3 regions of the Streptomyces sp. NPDC006140 genome follow, and region 2 is predicted to be linked to each of the others. Evidence: riboswitches for the same ligand, from Rfam matches in the RefSeq annotation. Region 2 holds a riboswitch; each other region holds the start of a gene.
What was found. Region 2 has a riboswitch for cyclic di-AMP ahead of ABZ386_RS27005 (LysM peptidoglycan-binding domain-containing protein). Riboswitches for the same ligand answer to the same signal wherever they lie in the genome.
Positions count from the first base shown of each region.

Region 1: linked by a shared signal. The riboswitch ahead of ABZ386_RS27920 (NlpC/P60 family protein) and the one ahead of ABZ386_RS27005 (LysM peptidoglycan-binding domain-containing protein) in region 2 are both predicted to bind cyclic di-AMP.
Region 3: linked by a shared signal. The riboswitch ahead of ABZ386_RS30870 (M23 family metallopeptidase) and the one ahead of ABZ386_RS27005 (LysM peptidoglycan-binding domain-containing protein) in region 2 are both predicted to bind cyclic di-AMP.

Region 1 is NZ_JBEXTS010000011.1:327,157-334,138, forward strand. Features, by position in the region: gene ABZ386_RS27910 (hypothetical protein) at 402-755, shown strand; gene ABZ386_RS27915 (hypothetical protein) at 733-1,677, opposite strand; gene ABZ386_RS27920 (NlpC/P60 family protein) at 1,755-2,921, opposite strand; cyclic di-AMP (ydaO/yuaA leader) riboswitch at 2,930-3,100, opposite strand; gene pcrA (DNA helicase PcrA) at 3,413-5,914, shown strand; gene ABZ386_RS27930 (peptidoglycan DD-metalloendopeptidase family protein) at 5,973-6,982, opposite strand, start outside.
Region 2 is NZ_JBEXTS010000011.1:146,937-153,918, forward strand. Features, by position in the region: gene ABZ386_RS26990 (glycosyltransferase) at 1-1,270, opposite strand, end outside; gene ABZ386_RS26995 (GNAT family N-acetyltransferase) at 1,335-2,396, opposite strand; gene ABZ386_RS27000 (HAD family hydrolase) at 2,592-3,440, shown strand; gene ABZ386_RS27005 (LysM peptidoglycan-binding domain-containing protein) at 3,404-4,186, opposite strand; cyclic di-AMP (ydaO/yuaA leader) riboswitch at 4,190-4,368, opposite strand; gene ABZ386_RS27010 (polyprenyl synthetase family protein) at 4,833-5,843, shown strand; gene ABZ386_RS27015 (DUF2092 domain-containing protein) at 6,076-6,982, shown strand, end outside.
Region 3 is NZ_JBEXTS010000013.1:268,505-275,486, reverse strand. Features, by position in the region: gene ABZ386_RS30880 (PrsW family intramembrane metalloprotease) at 1-212, shown strand, start outside; gene ABZ386_RS30875 (aldo/keto reductase) at 233-1,177, opposite strand; gene ABZ386_RS30870 (M23 family metallopeptidase) at 1,273-2,304, opposite strand; cyclic di-AMP (ydaO/yuaA leader) riboswitch at 2,316-2,472, opposite strand; tRNA gene ABZ386_RS30865 (tRNA-Met) at 2,762-2,835, opposite strand; gene ABZ386_RS30860 (dihydrofolate reductase family protein) at 3,039-4,169, opposite strand; gene ABZ386_RS30855 (MarR family transcriptional regulator) at 4,246-4,764, shown strand; gene ribA (GTP cyclohydrolase II) at 4,920-5,561, shown strand; gene ABZ386_RS30845 (MarR family transcriptional regulator) at 5,670-6,173, shown strand; gene ABZ386_RS30840 (RNA polymerase sigma factor SigF) at 6,318-6,982, opposite strand, start outside.

The DNA of each region.
Region 1 (6,982 bases), 180 kb from region 2:
GACCGCCGCTGGGTGCGTACGGCCGCCTGGGGGAGCGGACGGGCGGCCTGCGCGTCCGGCGACGGCCCGCACAGGGGGGAGCGGACCGCCGCCGGACCTTCTCGGCGGTGGTGCCCGACTGCCGCCCCTGGCCCGGGCGGCGGTGGGGAGCCGGTCACCTGGTGGAGGACGCTAAACCTCGCCGTGCCGGGGCGGGGGCAGGTGCGCGGAACTGTCCCGAGAGGACCGGCGGTGACCGTATGCGACCGTGATCCGGTCTCGGCGTCGTCGACTTAACTCAGCGTGATGACCGATGCGTCGATTCGTGCCCGAGTGACGGTGATGGGGTGCTATGGGGCCGCATATATGCATCGATGGGCCGGTGTCGGGAGGCGCCGGGGCCCTCATTAGGCTCCGGCCTCATGGACGTACTCATCCACCTCTTCGTCGGCCTCCACATCATCGGCATCGCCGCGCTCCTGGGCGGCTTCCTCACCCAGATGAAGGCGATGGGCGCGGGCACCGCCCGGTACACCCCCGCGATGCTGCACGGCGCGCTGACGATGCTGGTCACCGGTGTGATCCTGGTCGGCCTCAACCAGGCCGACGACCAGTCCGTGAACAACATCAAGATCGGCGTGAAGCTGGCCCTGCTGATCGTGATCCTCGGCCTGGTCTACGTCAAACGCGACGACGAGAAGGTGGACAAGGGCCTGTTCGGCCTGGTCGGGCTGCTGACCGCGGCGAACGTCTTCATCGCCGTGCTCTGGACCTGACCCGTCCCGTCCGCGCGCCGGCCCGGGTCGAGATGACCGTCCAGGCCGTGCATCCCAGCCACGCGGCCACCGCGATCCACAGCAGTGCCTCCCCGAGGACGTCGAGCCAGGGGGCGTCGAAGGCGGCGGCGACCGCCAGGGCGGCCGTCGCCGTCCCGACCGCGCCGAACACGGTCGCCCAGCGCCGCCCGTCGTAACGGCGCCGGGGCCAGAAGAGCTCCGCCGTGAACAGGGCCACGCAGCAGACCGCGGTGAGCACGAGCAGCGTGACGGTGACCCTGCCGAGGACGTCGTGGTCCTCGTCGTTCCACAGGTACAGACGGCCGCTGCCGGCGCTGAGGAGCCTCGCCCCGGCCAGCGCCGAGACGGCGAGCGCCCCGCCCAGGAGCCAGTGGTCCCCGGGCCCCTCGGCCACCTGCCGCGGCTCGAAGCGGAACAGGGCGAGGCAGTAGAGCACGAGCCCCAGCCAGAACAGCGTCAGGGCCGCGTGCGCGAGCCAGGCCACCGACTCGGCGGCGGCGAGCGTGGCACCGAGCACGGCGAGGCCCTGGGTGGCCACGCAGCGCAGGAACACGGTCCCGTGCCGCTCCCTGGCCGCCGCGACGAGCAGCACGGCCCAGAGCGGCGCGGCGAGCGCCAGCAGCGCCGCGGCCGGGCGCTGCAGGCCGGCCGCGGAGAAGCCGGTGCCGGTGACGGCGGTCGCGGCCACCCAGGTGAGCGCCGCCGCCGATGCCCTCCGCCAGGCCGGCCGAGGCAGCCGCAGCAGGGCGTGCGCGACCGCCCCCAGCCAGCCCGCGCAGGCCAGGGCGAGGGCGATCCGGGACAGAACCTCGTACCCCGCCGAGTCGAGACCGACCGACAAGGTGCCGGTCGTCAGGGCGTAGGTCGCCCACAAGGTGACATACGGGGAGGGGTCGGACATGGCCCCGATGCTAGAGAGCGCCGCGCACAGGACGAGAGGGGCACGCGCGCGTGCCCCTCAAAAACGTCCAGGACTTCTCAGGCGGGCCGCACCACGCTGTGGATCGCCGACTCGCCGTCGTAGTAGATCGACTCCTCGCGCACGTAGGTGCCGGGCTTCGGGGCGTGGATCATCATGCCGTTGCCGATGTACATGCCCACATGGGTGACGTCGTCGTAGAAGAAGACCAGGTCACCGGGCTGGGCCTGGGAGAGGGGGACCGTGGTGCCGGCGGTCACCTGGTCGTAGGTCGTGCGCGGCAGGGTCACCCCGGCGGCCTTCCACGCGGCCTGGGTGAGGCCGGAGCAGTCGTAGGAGCCGGGACCGACGGCGCCCCACACGTACGGCTTGCCGATCTGGGCGCGGGCGAAGGCGAGGGCCTTCTCGGCCTTGGTGGCGTACGAGGAGTCGGCCGGGGCGGTCGAGGAGGTGCCGGAGCCCGGCGCCGGGGAGCCGCTCTCCTGCTGCTGGGGAGCCTGGTCCTGGGCCTGCTGCTGGGCGGCCTGCTTCCGGGCCAGCTCGGCGGCCTTGCGGGCGGCCTCCTGCTGCTTCTGCTTCTCGATCGCCGCCAGTCGCGCCTTCTCCTCGGCGGTCAGCTGCGACAGCAGCTGGCGTGCGTCGGCGAGCTTCCGCTGGACGGTGGCCTTGGCGGTCTTCAGGTCGCCCTGGGACTCGGTGAGCGTCGTGAGGCTCTCCGTGGCCTCCTGGCGCTTCTTCATCGTCTCGGACTGCTGGGTGACGTAGTCGTCGACCGCGACCTTCTGACGGCCGGTCATCCGGTCCATCAGCTGCGTCTGGTCGAAGTAGTCCTGCGGGGTGTCCGCGAGCAGGAACGTCGCCGTGTCCGGGGCGGAGGCGCCGGTGCGGTACTGGGCGGCGGCGAAGGAACCCAGCTCCTCCCGCGCCTCGTTGAGCTTCTGGGTGCGCTGGGCGACGTCGTCGAGGAGGGTGTCGACGCGCTTGCGCTGCTTCGCGGTCTTCTCCTTGGCCGCGTTGTACTTGTCGGTCGCCGACTCGGCCTGGCGGTACAGGTCGCCGACCTTCTTCTCGACTTCCTCCAGGCTGGGCTTCTCGTCGGCCTCGGGGGCTGCGTTGGCCGACTGGGACAGCAGGGCCACGGAGGTGAGGGCCGCCGTTGCGAGGGCGGGGGTCCGTATGCCTGCCACGCGCGTACCCGTAGGACGCGACTTGCGGTGCGACGCCAAGGGAGGCGACTCCTTCCATGCTCCGCCTACCGGGTTAGCTGTCGGGTTCGGGCGGGTATCTCGGAAGGGTTGCCCTACGGCCTGCTCCGCTAGGGGAGTCGGGCCGATTCACCCCAAGGTCTCGGTGGGTCCCCGGCTCCGGCTGCTCGGCGGCGCGCCGGACTCGGCGGAGGCCGCGCGGCCCGGCGACGTTCGCCGGTGGGGGTCATGCGGCCCGTTCGCACCGTAGCCAACTCGTGTGGCTCCTGTGAAGGTTGATGGGTGATATGCCCGATACATTTTCGTGACCTTATTCATGGGCGTCGCCGAGAGTGGGCGATCAAGGGGGATTGGTCACGGGTTATCCGCGATTGTGATGCCGTCGCGGGGTGTGATCACGCCACGCTGGAGGGTGACAACGCGCCCCCGGGTGGTCGGCGGGGGCCCGGGTCGGGGCGATGTTCTCAGGGCGGCGGCGGGCTGTCAGTGGGGCGCCCTAGACTCGGAGAGCGATGAGCAGCCTCTTTGACGACAGCTTCCTGGCGGACCTCCAGGCCCAGCGGGGCCCCGCGGACGAGCCCCCGCCGCCGCCCGAGGACGATCACGCTCCGGAGTCGATTCCGGACGATCTGTTCGGCGGGAAGTTCGACGTGCCGCCGGACCGGGACGCCTACTACCGCGACGGCGCCCCACGCCCGGTCGTGGACACGGCCGCCCTCCTGGAGGGGCTGAACGACAACCAGCGCGCCGCCGTCGTCCACTCCGGCTCCCCGCTGCTCATCGTGGCCGGCGCCGGCTCCGGCAAGACCCGTGTGCTCACGCACCGCATCGCCCACCTGCTCGCCGAGCGCGGCGTGCACCCGGGCCAGATCCTCGCGATCACCTTCACCAACAAGGCCGCCGGGGAGATGAAGGAGCGCGTCGAGCAGCTCGTCGGTCCGCGCGCCAACGCCATGTGGGTGATGACCTTCCACAGCGCGTGCGTGCGCATCCTGCGCCGGGAGAGCAAGAAGCTCGGCTTCACGTCCTCGTTCTCGATCTACGACGCCGCCGACTCCAAGCGTCTGATGGCCCTGGTCTGCCGCGACCTGGACCTCGACCCCAAGCGTTTCCCGCCCAAGTCCTTCAGCGCCAAGATCAGCAACCTGAAGAACGAGCTGATCGACGAGGAGGACTTCGCCGCCCAGGCCTCCGACGGCTTCGAGAAGACCCTCGCCCAGGCCTACGCGATGTACCAGTCGCGGCTGCGCGAGGCGAACGCCCTCGACTTCGACGACCTGATCATGACGACGGTCAACCTGCTCCGCGCCTTCCCGGACGTCGCCGAGCACTACCGCCGCCGCTTCCGGCACGTGCTGGTCGACGAGTACCAGGACACCAACCACGCCCAGTACGCCCTGGTCCGCGAGCTGGTCGGCACCACCGAGCACCCCGTCGACGTGCCGCCCGAGGCCGAGATCCCGCCCGCCGAGCTGTGCGTGGTGGGCGACGCCGACCAGTCGATCTACGCCTTCCGCGGCGCGACGATCCGCAACATCCTCCAGTTCGAGGAGGACTACCCGGACGCGACGACGATCCTGCTGGAGCAGAACTACCGCTCCACGCAGACGATCCTCAGCGCGGCCAACGCGGTCATCGAGCGCAACGAGTCCCGCCGCCCCAAGAACCTGTGGACCAACGCGGGCACCGGCGCGCGGATCACCGGCTACGTCGCCGACACCGAGCACGACGAGGCGCAGTTCGTCGCCGACGAGATAGACCGCCTCACGGACGCGGGCGAGGCCAAGGCCGGCGACGTCGCCGTCTTTTACCGCACCAACGCCCAGTCCCGTGTCTTCGAAGAGGTCTTCATCCGCGTCGGCCTGCCCTACAAGGTCGTCGGCGGCGTCCGCTTCTACGAGCGCAAGGAGGTCCGGGACGTCCTGGCCTACCTGCGCGTCCTGGCCAACCCGGAGGACTCGGTGCCGCTGCGCCGGATCCTCAACGTCCCCAAGCGGGGCATCGGCGACCGCGCCGAGGCGATGATCGACGCCCTCGCCCAGCGGGAGAAGATCAGCTTCCCGCAGGCGCTCAAGCGCGTCGACGAGGCGTACGGCATGGCCGCGCGCTCCACCAACGCCGTCAAGCGGTTCAACACGCTGATGGAGGACCTGCGGACCATCGTCGAGTCCGGCGCCGGACCGGCCACGGTGCTGGAGGCCGTCCTCGAGCGCACCGGCTACCTCGCGGAGTTGCAGGCCTCCACCGACCCGCAGGACGAGACCAGGATCGAGAACCTCCAGGAACTCGCCGCCGTCGCCATGGAGTTCGAGCAGGAGCGCGGCGCGGAGGCGGAGACCCCGGGGGCCACCGCCACGGGGGGCACCCTGGCCGACTTCCTCGAGCAGGTCGCGCTGGTCGCCGACTCCGACCAGATCCCCGACGAGGAGGACGGCGACGGCGTCATCACGCTGATGACCCTGCACACCGCCAAGGGCCTGGAATTCCCGGTCGTCTTCCTCACCGGCATGGAGGACGGCGTCTTCCCGCACATGCGCGCCCTCGGCCAGACCAAGGAGCTGGAGGAGGAGCGGCGCCTGGCCTACGTCGGCATCACGCGCGCCCGGGAGCGGCTGTATCTCACCCGGTCCACGCTGCGCAGCGCCTGGGGCCAGCCGTCGTACAACCCGCCCTCCCGGTTCCTGGAGGAGATCCCCGCGGCCCACGTGGAGTGGAAGCGGACGGGGGCGACCGCTCCCGCCTCCTCCGGGCCGGTCTCGGCGGTGGCGTCCTCGCTGTCCTCGTCCCGCTCGCGGTCGTCGGCGTCGGGCGCGTCCGGTTTCGCCACGCGCCGCGCCGCCGAGAAGCCGGTGGTGTCGCTGGCCGTGGGGGACCGGGTCACCCACGACCAGTTCGGGCTCGGGACCGTCGTCGCGGTCAAGGGCACGGGCGCGAACGCCGAGGCCACGATCGACTTCGGCGACACGAAGCCGAAGCGGCTGCTGCTGCGGTACGCGCCGGTGGAGAAGCTGTAGCGCCGTGAAGTGACCTCGTGGGCCCCCGTCTGCTCAACCGGCGGGGGCTGCCGGGACGTTACGTCGGGTTGATGCCGTGGCTGCGCAGCCACGGGAGCGGGTCGATCGGCGAGCCACCGGCCGGGCGCACCTCGAAGTGCAGGTGCGGGCCGGTCGAGTTGCCGGAGTTGCCGGAGCGCGCGATCGGATCGCCGGCCTTGACGGTCGTACCGGAGGGCACCGTGTACGTGGAGAGGTGGCAGTACCACGTCTCCGTGCCGTCCTTGGCGGTCACGATCATCATGTTGCCGTAGGCGCTGTTCCACTGCGTGCGCACGGTGCCGTCGGTCGCGGCCATCACGGTCGTGCCGTACGACACCGGGAAGTCGATGCCCGTGTGCAGGGACATCCAGTTGATGCCGGACTGGCCGTAGTAGGCGCTGAGTCCGTGCTGTGCGACCGGCAGGGCGAACTTCGGCCGCAGCCGCTCCTTGCGGGCCGCCTCCTCAGCCGCCCGCTTCCGCTCGGCCGCCTGCTGGGCCTTGAGGTCGATGCGCTCCTGCGTCCGGCTGGCCCGGTCGGCGAAGTCGTCGGCGCCGGCGGCGAGGCTCTGCAACTGCGTGTCCAGCTTGTTGTTGGCGGCGGCCGGCTTCACCGGCTGCGCGTCCGCCGCGGTCGTGTGCGCCTCCGCCGCACCGTCGTCGGTGAGGCTGCCGACGGAGGCGGCGGCGATCCCGGCGACGCCCATCACACACGCCGAGGGCACCGCGATGGTCAGCAGCGCCGAGCGCTTGGGAGGCGTACGGCGGCGGGAACGGGACCCGGCGCGCGAGGCGGCGCGTGAGCCCGAGGCCGGAGCGACCTCTTCCTGGCCGTCCAGGAGGGGGGTGACGGTGGGGAGTTCACCGGTGGCGGCCGGTTCACCGCCGTCCGCGGCGGGGTCGTGGTAGGCGGCCCCGGCGGACTCGTCGTAGGCGACCTGCTCGAACGTCGCGGTCTCGCGCTGGTCGAAGGGCTCGCCGTGGTGCTCGTAGCCGTCGGGGGACTCGCCGTGGTGCTCGTAGCCGTCGGGGGACTCGCCGTGGTGCT
Region 2 (6,982 bases):
CAGTCCGGCGCAGCGCCCTCCGCGCCCGCACATAGCCGACAGGCCCGTACACCATCCCCCGGCGCTGCAGCCGCGACAGCCGCCGCGGCCAGGGATGCGTCCGCACGTCGTGATCGCCCGGCATGCCCCCGCCGCCCGTCCCCTCCGTCTCGCGCACGGCGGTCAGCGCGCGGGCGTGGACGAGGCCGCGGGGCAGCCTCGCGAGGAACGCCGGCAGCAGCGCGGGCCGGTTCACCAGCACCGCGGTGAGATACGCCGTGAGCCCGGCGCCGTAGCCGTACGCCTGCGTCTCCAGGTCCCGCCAGGTCTCCCGGTGGTGGTGCCACACCAGGGCGTACGGCGTGTACCGCAGCCGGTGCCCGTCGGCCAGGACGCGGACGAAGCCGTAGAGGTCGTCGCCGCCCCGGGCGGCCGTCCCGGCACCGGTGGCCGGGTCGAAACCGCCGACGGAGCGCAGGACCCGCGTACGGAACGCCATGTTGGCACCCGAGCCGAACCGCCCCGCCGTGAACGGGAACAGCGGCTCGTCGACCGGCGGGTGCGCCGGGTCGTACGTCCTTGGAGTGAAGCCTTTCGCGAAGCCGCCGTGGCTCTCCAGCAGCACCTGGGCCGGGGTCGTCAGCCGCGCGGGCAGGATCAGCCCGGTGCTGCACCCGAGTCCGGCGTCGGCGGCGAAGGGCGCGGTCAGCTCGGTCAGCCAGCGCGGGTCGGCGACCACGTCGTCGTCGGTGAAGGCGACCACCTCGCCCGCCACGGCCGCGAGGCCGGTGTTGTGGGCGACCGCCAGACCGGGCACCGGCTCGCACACGTACCGCACGCGCTCGGCGTACTTCCGCTCGACCAGCTGCCGCGTCTCGCCCGTCACGGGCGCGTTGTCGACGACGACGATCTCGAACCGCGGATGGTCCTGCGCCAGCAGCGAGTCCAGCGCGCGGGCGAGCTGCCCCGCGCGCTCCCGGGTGGCGACGACGACACTCGTGAACGGCGGCTCCCCGGGGCCCTCGACCGCACCCGGCGGGCACTCCGCCCGCGCCCGCGCCGCGAGCACCGCCCTGGCGTCCGCCCCCTCCGGCACCCGCCCGAGCAGCGTGCCCACGGGCCGGCCCTGCCGTCTGACCAGCACGAACACCTCCCCGTGCGTCACCGGCGGGCTGCCCGGACCCGGTCTGAGCACCGCCTCGTCACCGTCGAGGTCCAGCTCCGCGACCTGCACCGCCCCGATGTCCAGGAAGCGCCGTATCTCCTCCTGCGCACGCGCCGAACGGGCCATGCGCCCTCCCCCCTCGTCGTCAGGTACGAACTGTGCCGGGTAGCGACTTCGGCTTCGGTTTCCTCTAGGCACCGCGCAGCCGAGCCGCGCCCTTCAGGGTCCGCGCCGCCAGCGCCGCGAGCCGCGGCCGGCCGCGGACGAAGCTGTGCGCGCGGCGCGCCGGCTCGCGGCTCAGCCAGTGCAGCGCCGCGCCCGCCCCCGGCCGGGTCGCCGCGCCCTCGTACACGGGCCGTTCGCCCGTCTTCAGCGCCTCCTTGTACTCGGCGGCGCCCCGCCCCAGATCGAGCAGGCCGATGCCCTCGGCGGCCGCCGCCTCGGCCATGCGCAGGTGCAGCACCAGACCCGGCGAGTACCTCGCGAACTCCGGGTCGTACGCCGGGAACCAGCAGGCCAGCACCGACGCCGACCGCAGCCCGAAGTGCGCGGCGACGGGCCGGTCGCCGGCGTACAGCACGGACAGGGTGCCGCCGCACTCCGGCGCCCGGGTCCGGGCCAGCTGCCCGACGAGCCGCGTGATCCACTCCTGGGCGAACCGGTCGCGGCGGCCCGTCCGGCGGTACTGCGCGGACTTCCACTCCATGAGCGTGCGCAGCGCGGCCGGGTCGCGCTCGTCGAACACGAACCGCACCTCGCCGACCTGCCGGCCCAGCCTGCGCTCCTTGGCCAGGGTGGTCTTCAGGAACTTCGGCGACTGGGCGCGCAGCGCCGACTCGTACGTCTCGTAGCCCTTCTCCACGTCGATGACGTAACCGGCGTGCTCCTCCGCCGCGTACCGGACGAACAGCCGCTGCTCGGCCTCCAGGTTGTCGAAGGCGAAGCTCGACAGCGCGCAGGCCCGCAGCAGTTCACCGGTCTCCAGCGCCAGACCCGGCCGCAGGATCGCCCCCTGGACGTCCGAGACGCCGAGTCCGATCGCCCGGCCCTGCCCCAACGGCCCGCGCTCGTACGGCAGGAACCCGGCGGGCTCCCGCCCCTCGTACACGACCGCGACCCGGGCCTGCGGCCTCACCCGGCCGACGGCGTCGGTGAACTCCGGTTCCATGAAAGGGTTGCGCGGTGCCTCCGAGGCGGCGCGCAGTGCGCGCCAGCGCTCCTTTTCCCCTTCGCCGAGCTCCCCGGGCCCCATCACGTGAATGCGCCCACTGCTCAACCTGACCCCCCGATCAAGTCCCCCCTGGACACTTGGAAGGTACCGCCCGAGACGGCCCCGACGGTAGGTAGCGGACCATGTTGTTGCCAACTGGTGCAGAGGCCTTCAACCGGGCAATCGGCGTGCGCCGTGCGATGAAACGAAAGGGCGCGCTGTCCGTATTCTCTGATCATGGCCGCACCCATCGCATATTCACTCATCGCCACCGACCTGGACGGGACGCTGCTGCGCGGCGACGACACCCTGTCCGACCGGTCCCTCGCCGCGCTCGCGCGGGTGGCGGACGCCGGTGCCCAGCACCTCGTGGTGACGGGCCGGCCGGCGCCGAGAGTGCGGCCGCTCCTGGACGACCTGCGCTGCACGGGGCTCGCGGTGTGCGGGCAGGGCGCGCAGGTGTACGACGCCGGCGCGGACCGGCTGCTGTGGTCCATCACCCTGGACCGGGAGCTGGCGGAGACCGCCCTCGGCAAGATCGAGGCGGAGGTGGGGCAGGTGTACGCGGCGGTCGACCAGGACGGGGTCGACGGGCTCACGCTGATCGAGCCGGGCTATCTCATGCCGCATCCGACCCTGCCCGCGGTACGGGTCGACCGGCGCGACGAGCTGTGGGACGAGCCCATCAGCAAGGTGCTGCTGCGCCACCCCTACCTGACGGACGACGAGCTGGCGGCGACGGCCCGCTCGGTGGTCGGCTCACTGGCGACGGTGACGATGTCGGGGCCCGGCACGGTCGAGCTCCAGCCGTGCGGTGTCACCAAGGCGACGGGCCTGGCGCTGGCCGCCGATCACCTGGGGCTGCGGCCGGCGGACACCATCGCCTTCGGTGACATGCCCAACGACATCCCGATGTTCGACTGGGCCGCCCACGGCGTCGCGATGGCCAACGCCCATCCCGAACTCAAGGCCGTGGCCGACGAGGTCACCCTGTCGAACGAGGACGACGGCATCGCCGTCGTCCTCGAGCGACTGCTGGGCGGGTCGGCTCAGTACGGGCCGAAGACGTTGTCGATCGAGCCGTAGCGGTCGGCCGCGTAGTTGCAGGCCGCCGTGATGTTGGCGACCGGGTCGTACGGGTCGTAGGGGGTGCCGGGCACGTGGTAGGCGGCGAAGGTCGGGTCGATGACCTGGAGCAGGCCCTTGGAGGGCGTGCCCTTGGCGGCGTTGGAGTCCCAGTTGTTGATCGCCTGGGGGTTGCCGGACGACTCGCGCATGATGTTGCGGTAGATGCCGTCGTACGACCCCGGGATGCCCCGCTGGGCCATGATGTCCAGCGCCTCGCGGATCCAGCCGTCGAGGTTGTTCGCGTAGGTCTTCGCGGCGGCCGGGGTGGCCTTGGTGACGCCGTCGGCCGGCTCGGCCGGGGCGGAGGACTGCGTCGCCTTCTTCTGGGTGGCGGCCTTCGGCCCGGCGGCCGCCTTCGCCGTCTTCACCTTCAGCTTCAGGCCCGGGTGGATCAGCCTCGGGTCGTCGCCGACGGCGGCGCGGTTGTCCTTGTAGAGCTGCTTCCAGCCGCCCGAGACGTCGTACTTGTCCGCGATGCGGTAGAGCGTGTCGCCCTTGGTCACGGTGTACGTGAGGGACTTGGCGGGCTGGGCCGCCTGGGGTGCGGTCTGGGCGGCGGGGGCGCTCTGGGCCGGCTGGGCGGCGCTGGCCTGCGTCGCGCCGAGCAGCGGGAGGGTCAGGGCCGCTCCGCCGGTGCCGGCGGCGACGACACCTCGGGTGAGCGGGCTGGTTCTGGGGCGACGGTGCTTACCTCGTCCGGGCATGGCGATGTTCCTCTCCGGCGCCTGCGAGGTGAGCTGTCGGGTTCGGGCCGGGAGGTGCCCGGCCGCGTACGGCGCTGTGCTGCCGTGCGCGGCTTCACCCCGAGCCGTTCCTTGTCATGGACCGGCGACTTACCTGGGTCCCCCGCTCCTGCCCTGCGTGAGTGAGTCGGTGTGTGTGGGGAGTCCGGGCGGCGGCAGGATTCGGCGTCCGCCGGACAAGCCCGGAACGTATGCGAGAGCACATGCCGGGAACAAGCACCGGCGTCACATATCGACTCCGGTGACCTTGATCGGGGGGATATGAGGCGCTTGATCCTTTGCGGGAGCCAAGGCTCAACTTGCTTTCCGCGGATGGGGGTACGGGACGGTGTCGGGGTGTGGCCGCCGAGGGGGCGAAGTGATTCAACTCACTGATCGCGACCCGGGGCGCAATGCCCCGCAAGGGGAATTTGCTTCTCTATTACGGCAAATCGCATATGAGCGGTTACTTCCGGGAAAGTCGATAAATGTCTGCTGCCGCCCGGCCTGTAACCATGGGCGCTGGAGGTGATCGAAACGTGACCGGATACGCTGACTCGAGTGATGGCAGCGACCTATCGACAATCCGTTTGATCACCGGCAGACACCAGCAGACAGGAGACCCCTCGTGACCGACGTCGGGCCGTTCGGGCTGAGCGTGCGGGACCAGGCTCTGGAAGCCGATGTCCAGGCCGGGTTGGCGGCTGTCGAGGAAGGCTTGCTCGAGGCCACCAAGAGCGAGGTGCCCTTCATCACGGAGGCCGCCCAGCATCTGGTGCGGGCCGGCGGCAAGCGGTTCCGGCCGCTGCTCGTGATGCTCTCCGCCCAGTTCGGTGACCGGTACGCGCCCGGGATCGTGCCCTCGGCCGTCGTCGTGGAGCTGACCCACCTCGCCACGCTGTACCACGACGACGTGATGGACGAGGCCGCCGTGCGCCGCGGCGTCGCGAGCGCGAACGCCCGCTGGGGCAACTCCGTCGCGGTCCTCACCGGCGACTTCCTCTTCGCCCGCGCCTCGCACATCCTGGCCGACCTCGGTCCCGAGGCCGTGCGCGTGCAGGCCGAGGCGTTCGAGCGGCTGGTGACCGGGCAGATCCTGGAGACGGCCGGTCCGCAGGACGGCCGGGACCCGGTCGAGCACTACCTGGACGTGCTGGGCGGCAAGACGGGCTCGCTGGTGGCGGTCTCCTGCCGGTTCGGCGCGATGATGTCCGGCGCCGACGAGACGGTCGTGGACGTCCTGACCCAGTACGGCGAGCGGCTCGGCGTCGCCTTCCAGCTCGCGGACGACGTCCTGGACATCGCCTCCGACTCCCACGAGTCCGGCAAGACCCCCGGCACCGACCTGCGCGAGGGCATCCCCACGCTCCCCGTGCTGCGGCTGCGCGAGCGGGCCGCCCGGCTCGGGCTCGCCGAGGACATCGCCCTGTGCGAGCTGCTGGACTCCGACCTCACCGACGACGCCCGGCACGCCGAGGCGCTGCGCCTGCTGCGCGCCCACCCGGCGCTGGAGCAGGCCCGCCGGGACACCGTCCGTTACGCCGAGGACGCCCGCTCGGCGCTGGCCCCGCTGCCCGAATGTGCCGCGAAGACGGCGCTGGTGGAGCTGTGCGACGCGGTGGTGCACCGGGCCGGTTAGCCGGGCGATCCCCGCACGACCCCTACGGGTCGGGGGAGAAGCCGCCCCCTCGTGTCATACCGCAGCAGTACGTGGAGTTGAGTCCGGGGTCTGACGTATCTCCCTGGCCGATTTGGTCAGATGGAAACCACGGAACACACCACTCCTCACCAGTTCGGGTGAGAATGGCGGCTCAGGGACGAGTGCGTGGACGACACGGACAGCCGCCGCCGACCACGGAGGTAGGGCACACATGGCACCGTACGCATCCGACGACAACACGATCGCCGGGGAGGTCGACGAGCAGCGCTCCGGGCGCCGCAAAGCCGCTCGGTACGTCGTCCCGGTCACGGTGATGGGGGTGGCCGCCGCGACGATCGGCCTGGTCCCCGCACTCGCCGACTCCGGCGACCCCGACCTCCCGAAGATCACCGCACAGCAGCTCATCGAGAAGATCGCCAAGTCGGACGTCGAGCAGCTCTCCGGCACGGTGAAGATCAGCACGGACCTCGGTCTGCCGAACCTCGGCGGCCTGGAGTCCAGCCTGATGTCCGGCGCCGCCGGCCAGGGCGAGGGCGGCTCCTCCGCCGACCCGACGGCCAAGCTCACCGAACTGGCCTCCGGCACGCACACCCTGCGCGTCGCCGCCGACGGCCCCGAGAAGCAGAAGCTGTCGCTGCTGGAGAACGCCGCGGAGTACAGCCTCATCCACAACGGCAAGGACGTCTGGGGCTACGACAGCAAGTCCAACGAGGTCTACCACGGCACCGTCTCCGAGAGCCCGAAGGGCGACCGGGAGCAGCAGCCGCCGGCCCTGCCGAAGGACTTCGCCGAGGAGGCCCTGAAGGCCGTCGGCGACACGACCTCCGTGACCGTGGACGGCACCGCGCAGGTCGCCGGCCGGGACGCCTACAAGCTGGTCGTCAAGCCCAAGCAGTCCGGCTCGACGGTCGGCGCGATCACGGTGGCCGTGGACTCCGAGACGGGCCTGCCGCTGAAGTTCACGCTGACCCCGGCGGGCGGCGGTGCCGCCGTCGTCGACGCGGGCTTCACGCAGGTGAGCTTCGCCGAGCCGGCCGCGTCGACCTTCGACTTCACACCGCCCAAGGGCGCGAAGGTCACCGAGGAGAAGGACTCCGGCAAGGCGTCCGGCAAGGCGT
Region 3 (6,982 bases), on a different contig from region 2:
GCCGGGTCGGTGCCGACTTCGCCGTCCGGGAGCGGGAGCTCCTCGACGAACTGTGGCGGCGCCGGGAGGCAGCCCGCCCCGCGCTGGATCACGCGGCCCGGATCACGGCCCCTCCGGTCCCGGTGGCGGCCCCGCCCTGGCCGGTGTACGGGGTGTACGGCTACGGCCACCAGCCGACGCCGTACCCCGCGTACAACCCGTACCGCTCCTAGGGGGTATCCCCAGGCCTGCCTCAGGCAGAGGCCTCGGTAAGCCGTTCCGCCTCCGCCTCCGAGAGCGTCAGGTCGCCCACGCCCAGCAGCGCGGGCAGCTGTTCCACCGTCCGCGCGGAGGCGATCGGCGCCGCCACGGTCGGCTGCGCGGCGAGCCAGGCCAGCGCCACCGTGGCGACGGGCACGTCATGCGCCGAGGCGATCTCGTCGAGGGCGTCGAGGACCTTCCGCCCCCGCTCGGTCTCCAGGTGCCGCGCGGCACTGCCCGCCCGCGCGCTGTCGACGGTCGTACCGGGCCGGTACTTGCCCGTGAGGAAGCCGGAGGCGAGCGCGTAGTACGGAACGGCGGCGAGACCGCTCCGCTCGGCGAGGTCCTGGAGTTCGCCCTCGTAGGTGTCGCGGGAGACCAGGTTGTAGTGGGGCTGGAGGGCCACGTACCGGGCGAGTCCCTCGCGGTCGGAGAACTCCAGGGACTCCCGCAGCCGCTCCGCCGAGATGTTGGAGGCGGCGATGTGGCGCACCTTCCCGGCCTTCACGAGGTCGTCGAGGGCGCCGATGATCTCCTCCACCGGCACCTCGGGCCGGTCGAAGTGCGTGTAGTAGAGGTCGATGTAGTCGGTGCCGAGGCGGCGCAGGGAGGCGTCGGCGGCGGCCTTGATGTTGGCGGCGGACAGTCCCTGGAACTCGGGGTGCTGGCTGACCTTCGTGGCGACGACGACATCGGCGCGGTTGCCGCGCGCCCGGAGCCACTTGCCGAGGACGGTCTCGGACTCACCGCCCTGGTTGCCCTCGGCCCACGCCGAGTAGACGTCGGCGGTGTCGACGAAGTTGCCGCCGGCGGCGGTGTAGGCGTCGAGGACGGCGAACGACTGGTCCTCGTCGGCGGTCCAGCCGAAGACGTTGCCGCCGAGGGCGAGCGGGAAGACCTCGAGTTCGGAGGAGCCGAGTTTGCGCAGAGAAGTCATGTCCCGTGTCAACGGCCGTGCGGGGGAGGCTCATTCCACAGCGGACGCAAAACTCCCGTAAACGCCCCTCCGCACGGAACCGAGGACGCCGTGGTTCAGACGTTCAGGCCCTTGCCGCGCAGCCAGGCCAGCGGGTCGATCCCGCTGCCGGAACCGCCGGAGTGCACCTCGAGGTGGAGGTGGGCACCGGTGACGTTGCCGGTGGCGCCGACGCGGCCGATGACGTCGCCCGTGCTGACCTTCTGGCCGACGCTGACGCCGATCGACGACTGGTGCGCGTACCAGATCTCCGTGCCGTCATCGAGGGTCAGGACCGTCTTGTAGCCGTACGAACCGCTCCAGCCCGCCTCGGTGATGGTGCCGCTGTGCACCGCCTTGATCGGCGTGCCCGTGGGGGCGGCGAAGTCGAGGCCGGTGTGGTAGCCGGAGGACCAGTAGGCACCGGCCTGACCGAAGGTCGAGGTGATGGTGTACGAGGAGGTGGGCAGCGTGTACTGCTTGGCGAGGGCGGCGAGCCGCTCGGCCTCGGCCTTCTTCCGGGCCTCCTCCTCCGCCTTCCGCTTGGCTTCGGCGGCCTTGGCCTTGGCTTCCTTCTCGGCCTTGGCGGCGGCTTCCTTGGCGGCCTTCTCGGCGGCGGCCGCGGCTTCTTCGGCGGCCTTGGTCTCGATCTGGTCCTGCTGGTGCTCGGCCTGGGCCATGATCCGGGCGCGCAGCGCCTCGCCGGCGCCGGAGCTGCCCTGCTCGGCGTCCGCCGTGGCGGTGCCGAGGCTGCTGAGCGGAGTCGCGGAGCCCTGGGGGGTGTCGTCGTCCGAGATGAGGGAACCCACCGAGGGAAGGTCCGGCACGGAGATCGACACCGGCGGCTTGCCGGTCTGGGCGCTGGCCATGCCGCCGGCGCCCACGGCGGCTATGACGCCGACGCCCAGGACGGTGGAGCTGCGGGCGAGTCCTCCGCCGCGCTGCTTGGTGACGCGATGCCGGCCGCGGACGGGACGGATGGACTCCGCGGTGGGGTTCCATTCCTGGAACGGGCCCTCGTCGGTGCGCTGACCTCCGTAGCCGAAGGTCTCGGTGTCGCGCTGGTTCTGCGCGAACGGGGCCGCGGGGGCAGGCCGGTTGGACGCCACGTGGGCGTACTCCTTTCCTTCCTTCTCGCCTACCGGGTTAGCTGACGGGTTCGGAGCAGGAAGGTCTCCTACGCGCGTATACCGACCGTGCTTCCACGGCGGTATGCGTGCGATTCACCCCAAGTGGTGGTTCCCCGGTTCCCTTTCGGGATTCGGCGCGTGCGCACGGAGCCGCCTTCTGTGACGGCTGGGACGACCGCGCTGCGTTATCGAACGTTAATAGACGCGCGGTGGGTATTCCAGCGATTCCGCTTGATCATTAACCTTTTTCGCGCGGACTTACCCCCCATGACCGGGCCAAATCGGGCGAGTTGACCGCCACGTAAGTGACTCACGGGTTTTGACGGTGTGTCAGTCGTTATGCGGAGCGGCGCGATTCACTCACCGAAAGTAATGGAGGGCCCAGAGGAAACACCGAGGGCCGGAACCCTTTCGGATTCCGGCCCTCGGCCTTCAGTAGCGGGGACAGGATTTGAACCTGCGACCTCTGGGTTATGAGCCCAGCGAGCTACCGAGCTGCTCCACCCCGCGTCGTTGTGACACCAGTGTACGCCATCCGCGGGACCGCTCGCGCACACCCGCCGCTCAGCCGCCCGGGGCGCCCGCGTGGGTCAGGGTTTCCCAAGGCACGGGCGCAGGATCTGTTGGGCCGATCGGCCCGCGATCAGCACGACGGCCGCAGTCCGTACGACAGGTCGTGGTCCGTACTCCGTACGACAGGTCGTGGCCCGTACTCAGGGCGACAGGTGGCGGTTCGGGGCCTTGGCCCGCTCCTCGTGTTCGGGCAGGACGACGACCTCCACTCCCCCGGCGGCGAGGACACCGCTGCCGTCGGCCGCGGCCACGAAGGTGTCCGGCTCGCGCCAGGCCGTGACGACCCGCCGTACGCCCGCGTCGAGGATCAGCCGGGCGCAGGGTGCGGGGCGGGAGGCGCGGCGGGCGCACGGCTCCAGGCTGCTGTACACCGTCGCGCCGGGCAGGCGCCCGTCGGCCGGGTCGATCTTGGCCAGGGCCGCCTCCTCCGCGTGCACGACCGGGTCGCCGCCCTCGCGGGAGTGGCCGCGGGCCAGTTCCGTGCCGTCGGCCGCGACCACCACCGCGCCCACGCTGAACGCCGTGTCCGACGGCGGGCACTCCGCCGCCAGTGCGCAGGCGCGGGCCAGCCAGTGGTGGTCGGCGGCGACCGGGAGGGGGCCGGTGCCCGGGGCGGTCGGTTCGTAGCGCATGAGGACGACGTCCTCGATCCGCCGCGTCTCCAGCAGCCGGAGCCGGCCGGACTGGTAGCCGCCGGGGCCGAAGAGGCGGGGTGCCGCCGGGTCGCCCACGAAGAGCGGGGCGAGGACCAGCTGGAGTTCGTCGGCGAGGCCCTGGGTGAGGAGCTGGGTGTGGATCACGCCGCCGCCCTCGACCATGAGGCGCCGTACGCCCCGGACGTCGTGCAGGTGGGTGAGGAGCCGCCGCCAGTCGAGGCCGGGGCCGAGGGGGACGACGTCGGTGGCGAGGCCGAGGGCGCGGGCGCGTTCGGCGCCCTGGTCGGTGGTGTAGAGGACCTTCGCGCCGCCGGTGTGCCAGAAGCGGGCGTCCGGGTCGAGCTCGCCCGTGCCGCTGACGGTGACCTTGAGGGGGTACTCCGGCTTGCCTGCGGCGGTGCGGGCGGCGCGCCGCTCCGCGGAGTTGACCAGGAGGCGCGGGTTGTCGGCGCGGATCGTGCCGGCGCCGACCAGGATCGCGTCGACGGACGCCCGGACCTCGTCGACCCGGTCGAAGTCGGCCGGGCCGGACAGGAGGAGGCGTTCGGGTCCGGTGTCGTCCAGGTAGCCGTCGAGGGAGACGGCGGCGGACAGCAGGACGTACGGGTGGGGCATCGACGCTCCGCGGCTGGTCGGGACGGCGGAAGGGACAGGGCTTGGTTCAAGTTTGAAACAAACCTACACTGGCGGCATGACGACTCGCTGGCTCACCCCCGAGGAGCAGCGCGCCTGGCGCGCCTACATCGCCGCCTCGCTGCTCCTGGAGGACGCGATCGACCGGCAGCTCCAGCAGGACGCCGGCATGCCGCACCTGTACTACTCCATCCTGTCCGTCCTGTCGGAGTCCCCGGAACGGCGGCTGCGCATGACCGATCTCGCCGAGCGGCTGAAGATCACGCGCAGTCGGCTGACCTACGCGGTGACGCGGCTGGAGAAGGACGGCATGGTGCGGCGCGAGGCCTGCCGCTACGACAAGCGGGGCAGCATCGCGGCCCTGACCGACGAGGGCTTCGCCGTCCTGGAGCGGGCGGCGCCCGGGCATGTCGAGACGGTACGGAGCTTCCTGTTCGACCGGCTCAGCGCGGAGCAGGTGGGACAGCTGGAGGAGATCTCCGCGGCGATCGCCCAGGGCCTCCAGGAGGAGGGGACGCGGCCGGACTCGGACGACGTGCCGTGGCGGCGGAGGGCAGCCTCGTCGGCCTGTTCGTGACGCGCGCCACAGGGGCCGTATCCCTCATTGCTTCAAATTTAAAGCACGAGTAGGGTTCCGATCGTGGTTCTGCTTCAAATCTGAAGCAGTACGGCTGTGCAGCCGCCAGGAATACGGCTGTGCAGCCGACAGGAAACGGAACCCGGAGGCCCCGCATGCCCGACACCCCCGCTGTCATCGCCACCCCGCGCTCCCGCGTCCGGGTCCCCCTGCGCTTCCACGACGGCTACGAGGTCGACGCCGAGCTCGTCACCTTCCACGGCCTGGCCGACGGCCAGGAGCACGTGGCCGTCGTCCTCGGCGAGCCGGGCCCGGTCCCGCTGGTGCGGCTGCACTCCGAGTGCCTGACCGGGGACGTGTTCGGCTCGGCCCGCTGTGACTGCGGCCCCCAGTTGCGCGAGGCGGTCGAGCGCATCGCCGAGCGCGGCGGCGTGCTCCTCTACCTCCGTCAGGAGGGCCGGGGCATCGGCCTCTACAACAAGCTCGACGCGTACGCCCTGCAGGACCAGGGCCTGGACACGTACGAGGCGAACGCGGCCCTGGGGCTGCCGGAGGACGCCCGCGACTACACCGCGGCGGCCCAGATGCTCCGGGCCCTGGGCATCGGCGAGCTGGACCTGCTCTCCAACAACCCCGACAAGGCGGGCCAGTTGCGCGAGCTGGGCGTCGGCGTGCGCGACCGCGTCCCCACCGGCGTCTTCACCACCGCGCACAACGTCCGCTACCTGCGCGCCAAGGTGCTGCAGACCCAGCACACGCTGCCGCTCGCCGCGCTGACGGAGCTCAGCGCCGGCTGATCCGGCGGGAGCGCTGAACGGGACTGCTTGTCCCTCGGCTCTTCGGGTACAGCCTTTGCAAGAGGGCGACCTCCGCTGCACCCAGAGCTTATGGAAAGTGATCGTTTCGTGACCGATCTCGGCGGCCCCGGCGACTACCGGGCGAGGAGACCGGACGACGGCCCGGAGGCCGTCGCGGCGCAGATCGCCGATGCCGTGGAGAGCCTGACGGACCTGTGGTCGGTCGCCGCCCAGGAGGCCTCCCTGCGGCTGTCCCCGCACCAGCTGCGGGCGCTGCGCATCCTGCAGGCGGCGCCCGGCCTGAACCTCACGGCGCTGGCGGAGCGGCTGGACATCGGCCTCCCCACGGCCAGCCGGCTCTGCGACCGCCTGGCGGCGGCAGGCCTCCTGGAGCGCGTCCCGCACCCGGACACCCGCCGCGAGGTGCTGCTGATGCTCACCCCGCACGCCCGGCACGTGCTGGGCGAGGTCGCCGACCGCCGGGCAGGGGCCCTGGCCAAGGCCCTGGCGGCGATGGAACCGGCCGAACGGGCGGCCTTGAGCAGGGGCCTGCGGAGCTTCCTCACTGCCCAGAACAGGCCGGCACGCCACGACAGGCCGCCCCGCGGCTAACCGGAACGGGCCGGTACGCCCCCCGGGCAACTAGCCGGAGCCGGCCTCCCGGCAACCAGCCGAAACGGTCCGTACGCCACGACAGGCCCCAGCGACCAGCCGGAACCGGCCCTCACGGCGACTTGGGCGAGGAGGGAGATCGTCTCAGCCCGTCGCCAGCATCCCCGAGCGCAACCGCGCCACCGTCCGCGAGATCAGCCGGGACACGTGCATCTGGGAGATGCCGAGGCGGGCGCCGATCTCCGCCTGGGTCAGCTCCTCCACGAAACGGAGGTGGAGGATCAGCCGCTGGCGCTCGTCGAGTTCGGCGACCAGGGGGGCCAACGCGTGGAAGTCCTCGACGAGTTCCAGGGCGGGGTCCTCCTCGCCGATGAACTCCGAGAGCGTCGCGTCGCTCTCCTCCGCGTCGCCGCTGACCGCGGCGTCGAGGGAGGAGGACAGGTAGCCGTTGGCCGCGATCTGGGCCTCGACGACCTCGTCCTCCGACAGGTTCATCAGCGCCGCCAGTTCCGCGACCTTCGGCGCGCGGCCCAGCCGGGAGGCCAGTTCCTCGGTGGCCTTGGCGAGTTCCGTACGGGCCTCCTGCAGGCGGCGCGGCACGTGCACGGCCCAGGACGTGTCACGGAAGAAGCGCTTGATCTCGCCGATGATGTACGGCACCGCGAAGCTGGTGAACTGCACCTCGCGGGAGACCTCGAACCGGTCGATCGCCTTGATCAGCCCGATGACGCCGACCTGCACGACGTCGTCCATCGACTGTCCGCTGCTGCGGAACCGGCGGGCCGCGAACCGCACGAGCGACATGTTCA